Regions from separate parts of the Mariprofundus ferrinatatus genome, predicted to be linked through region 1. Evidence: riboswitches for the same ligand, from Rfam matches in the RefSeq annotation. Region 1 holds a riboswitch; the other holds the start of a gene.
What was found. A riboswitch is a leader RNA that binds a small molecule or an ion and turns the genes downstream of it on or off. The one in region 1 is predicted to bind S-adenosylmethionine.

Region 1 (2,399 bases):
TGATGAGCTGCAGGCAGTCTTACCGATAGCTATTGGAAATGGGCTGCTCAAACAGGACCAGGCAGACCGGATGGTTAACTTAATCGAGCAAGGAAAGCTGGACCCTGAAATGGCATTGAACCGGATAAAAACTATGAGGGTCACGATCGAGGTTCAAGAGCAGCAGTAAGTTACAGGTTCTGTGAGTTCTTCGGACGAGCAAGGAAGAGTCGAAATTTAGAGGGTATACATCATATTTTGGTGTATGGACTGGAGTGGAAATGTCGCGATGGTTGTTTTTTGGGGCAATAATAGGCCTTTTTATTGGAGGTTGGATTGGTGCCATATTTGGTGGTTTTTTAGGCGCTGTGATCTCCAATGGCATTAACAGTGCGGCCAAAGAAAATGGAAGCCCATTTGATGCCAATTCAGGTGGCAGTAGTTCTAACCTTGTTTTCTATCAGATCGTGTTCTCGATGCTGGCTAAGATGGCGAAAGCCGATGGAAGTATAAGTGCGAAGGAAGCTGAGCATATCAACAACCTAGCCACTCATGAACTCCAGATGGATTTAGATACAAAGAAGGTGGCTAAGCAGGCTTTTAATAGTGCGTTAAAAGATGATAACACCATCTATGACTATGCAAAGAAGCTTAAACAATTAACTGCAAGTCGAGAGTTGCTAGAGCTGGTCTATCGATTCCTGTTTACAGTCGCATATGCAGACAAGACAACGCATCCAGATGAAATAGAAATTCTAAAAAACATACCGCCTTACCTTGGTCTACCAAGCTCTTCCTATGACGTGCTTCGAGAAGAGTTTGAAGGTGTAAGCATTGAATTAAGCCAAGCTTATGAGCTCATAGGGTGCAAGCCAGATGATACTGATGCTGCTGTGAAGAAAGCATGGCGCAATCGGTGTAATGAGTATCACCCTGATAAACTGATGTCGAAAAATTTGCCTGATGCATTTATGAAGTTTGCACACGAACAAATGCATCAAATCAATCAGGCATATGAAACAATCATGGCTAGCCGGAGCTAAGTGTTCAAACGCAGGCACCTTGGTTTTCCGTGTGTCGGTGCAAACGAGCTTTGACGAAAACAAGTTTTAAGCTATAATTGTAGTACATCAAGAGAAGAGCTGATGCTCTCGCCAACCTGTCTTCCCAGACAAAGGTGGTTTCCCGAAAGGGGATGTGGTCGTACCGGCAACTAAACAGGGTACAAGCCTCCTTGGTGATAACTAACGGAGGCTTTTTTATGACAAAACAAAATGGTTCGGATGCAAAAAAGAAAGTTTTGTTTATCGACATGGACAACGTGTTGGTGGACTTTCAGTCGGGTATTAACCAACTGAACGAGGAACAGCTCAAGGAATACGAAGGAAGGTATGACGAGGTTCCAGGTATCTTCTCGACTATGAAGCCAAAAGAGGGTGCTTTAGAAGCCTTCCGGCTATTAGCGAGGAAATTCGACGCCTATATATTGTCGACAGCCCCGTGGGAGAATCCATCGGCGTGGAGCGATAAGCTCGAATGGGTAAAGAAGTATCTAGGCGACCCAGCCTATAAGCGACTGATCCTTTCCCACCACAAGAATCTAAGCGAGGGCGACTACCTTATTGATGATCGAACTGCCAATGGTGCAGATCGCTTTACAGGTGAGCACATTCACTTCGGCACAGAAAAGTTCACTAACTGGTATAGCGTTCTACATTACCTAACCAAAAAAGAAGGATACATAGGTATCTTGCAGGCTCCGCCGGATCACCCGATTTATACGCGTGGCTACATTATTGGTGGAATGTGCTCGACGGGCCTTCCGAAAGCTTCGGCATCTAAGAATGGTGACTCCGATTCTTCAAATATAGAGGAAAGTGAATCATGAGTAGCAAATACTCAGAGCGTGTTGTGGACTACCCTTAAAACAGTAGTCCACTCTGCGGTTTTGGGAATATTTCTGCTTCCTTTGAGAAACGCTTCAGCATCAATGTCCGCTTTGGTAATTATGCAATGCATCTGCAATTTTCACCATCGCCAACGTATCAAGTTTACAATACTCAAGAAGTGAACTCGATATCTTCTGCCTAACTCGTAAATCAGCATCTGATGAAATTGCATCGTAGTAAGCAACCTGTGCCTCGCTACCATCATGGACGCTTCCAACTAAAGTGCTATAGGTGAGCTCAGGAACAAGCGCCGGCAGCACGCTCTTGATCGACCATGAGCCCATCATTGATGGATGGTAGTAATGCTTTTGCATAATCTTAAGTAAATCAAAGACACGTGCATTCAAAGCTAGCAATTCATCGCTTAAGTCAGGGAAAGCCTCTGCCAATTCACGAATGCGTGATTTTTCAAAGGATTCGTTATAAACGATAATCGGCCCCTCATCCCCGCAACAAGCTATGAGGCTTTCA
Region 2 (2,399 bases), 460 kb from region 1:
AGCATCGCCTGATTGTCCTCGATCATGTAGCCGATTGAGATGGTTTTTACACCGTAGTTCTCCAGCGGGTGGATCGTTTTGGTGTCGTAATCGATTTGAGGCTTGTATCCGGCCAGCCCCATCATGCGCGGGATGGAGGGGCCGTAGATGTCGGCATCGAGCAGGCCGACGCGAGCGCCGGTCTGCGCCATGGCAACAGCAAGGTTGACCGCCGTGGTCGATTTACCGACGCCACCTTTTCCGGAGGCAACAGCAACGATATTGGCCACACCAGGCAGATGTTCCTTGGCCTGACCCTGGGTGGTCTTCGCACTCATGGTGACAGAAACCTTCTCAACACCGGGCAGGGAGGATACCGCAACTTCGGCCTGGCGCCGGAACTCCTCTTTAACCGGGCAGGCCGGTGTGGTCAGCTCCACCGTGAAGGCAACTTCGCCACTATTGATGGCGATGTTTTTGACAAAACCGAGGCTTACGATGTCCTTGTTAAAATCGGGATCGATAATCACCGAGAGTGCTTTGAGAATTTCAGCTTCAGTTACCACGTCGGCCTCCAGTTGGGGTCATCTTTTTTGAGGGGGTGGCACTGTGTGAAGCTTGCCCGAAAGTGTCAAGGGCACTGCTTGTGGGGGTAATGCCAAAACGGAAAAGATTAGCACCCCGCCAGGCATTGCCTGACGGGGTGCTGCCGCGTCCTTGTAAAGGGAGGGGAAAGACGCGGTTCAAGAGGGGAATTACAACCAAACACCTAACCATTTTGCGGGTATGTGTCAAACAGGGCATGCAACAAGAGTGCTTGCCTTTTTCAAAATCGTCACGATAATTCGCCGCCACTACATATTTTGATCCGGCTTTATCCAGAGCAGTGGAGGGTTACAGGCCCTGAGAAACTGCGGCAACCGGCCAAAGATGATCGCAAGAGAATCCGAGGAGAATGGTGCCAATGCCTGCCCGAAGTAATTTATTACCGAGGGAGCGATGATGGCGGGTTGTTCGTTTGGAACACCTTGGAGTTCCATCTATAGACAACCTTCGCAATTATCGCGGAGGTTTTTTTGTTTCTGGATATGGCCGAAAAAACGGAGTATCTATCAATGAGTGAAAGTATCGTTCGTGCGCTGAAGTGTCGTGAATGTGGCCAGGAATATCCGATTGAGCCGACGCATGTATGTGAGTTCTGCTTCGGGCCGCTGGAAGTGGCCTACGACTACCACAAGCTGGAGGGTAAATTCACCCGCGAGCTGATCGAGTCGCGTCCGCAGACCATGTGGCGTTATAAAGAGCTGCTGCCGATCGATGGCGAGCCAACCGTGGGTGCCCAGAACGGCTTCACCCCGCTGGTACGCGCCAGAAACCTTGAGAAGGCTCTTGGCGTCAAGGAGCTCTATATCAAGAACGATTCCGTCTGTTATCCGACCCTCTCCTTCAAGGACCGCGTAGTATCCGTGGCGCTCTCCAAGGCGGTCGAGTTCGGCTTCAAAACCGTGGCATGTGCCTCTACCGGCAATCTGGCCGGATCAGTTGCTGCCAATGCTGCGGCGGCAGGTTTGGAGTCTTATGTCTTTATCCCTCACGATCTCGAGCAGGGCAAGGTGCTCGGTGCGGGCATTTTCGGCACCAATATCATTGGCATCAAAGGCAAGTACGACGATGTAAACCGTCTCTGCTCCGAAGTGGCCGGCAAATACGGCTGGGCCTTCGTAAATGTGAATGTGCGCCCCTTCTATGCCGAAGGCTCCAAGTCGCTCGCCTATGAAATGATGGAGCAGCTGGGCTGGAAGGCGCCGAAGCATGTGGTTGTGCCGATGGCGTCAGGATCCCTCTGCACCAAGGTGGACAAGGCGATCAAGGAGTTCATCAAGCTCGGCCTGATCGAAGATAACGGTACTGCTGTTTACGGCGCGCAGGCGACCGGCTGTTCGCCGATTGCCAAGTCTGTCAAGGATGGCACCGACATGATTCATCCTGTGCATGCAGATACCATCGCCAAGTCTCTGGCAATCGGTAACCCTGCCGACGGTTATTATGCCAACCGCGTGATCAATGAGTCCGGTGGCTGGGCAGAGGACATCTCCGATGAGGAGGTGATCGCTGCCATGAAGCTGCTGGCCGAGACCGAGGGTATTTTTGCTGAGACCGCAGGCGGCGTGACATTGGGTTGCGCCAAGAAGATGATTGAGTCCGGCAAGTTGCCACGTGACGAGTCGATTGTACTCTGCATTACCGGAAACGGCCTGAAGACTCAGGAAGCGGTGGTGGATGCAATTACCAAACCGCGTATTATCAATGCCAGTCTGAAAGAGTTCGACGTTCTGGCCGATGCAGACGGCGTTGCCGGCGCATAAAAAGTTTAGATTTATTTAGTAACAGGAGAGATGAAATGAGTGTAACCGTACGTA

Region 2: linked by a shared signal. The riboswitch ahead of thrC (threonine synthase) and the one ahead of Ga0123462_RS04195 (5' nucleotidase, NT5C type) in region 1 are both predicted to bind S-adenosylmethionine.

The regions. Positions count from the first base shown of each region.
Region 1 covers NZ_CP018800.1:858,839-861,237, forward strand. Annotated here, with positions in the region: gene Ga0123462_RS11340 (hypothetical protein) at 1-169, shown strand, start outside; gene Ga0123462_RS04190 (TerB family tellurite resistance protein) at 261-1,022, shown strand; SAM-I-IV-variant riboswitch at 1,102-1,206, shown strand; partial or broken gene Ga0123462_RS04195 (5' nucleotidase, NT5C type) at 1,241-1,702, shown strand; gene Ga0123462_RS04200 (DUF2779 domain-containing protein) at 1,967-2,399, opposite strand, start outside.
Region 2 covers NZ_CP018800.1:399,541-401,939, forward strand. Annotated here, with positions in the region: gene apbC (iron-sulfur cluster carrier protein ApbC) at 1-545, opposite strand, end outside; SAM riboswitch class I at 851-985, shown strand; gene thrC (threonine synthase) at 1,095-2,345, shown strand; gene Ga0123462_RS01985 (ubiquitin-like small modifier protein 1) at 2,381-2,399, shown strand, end outside.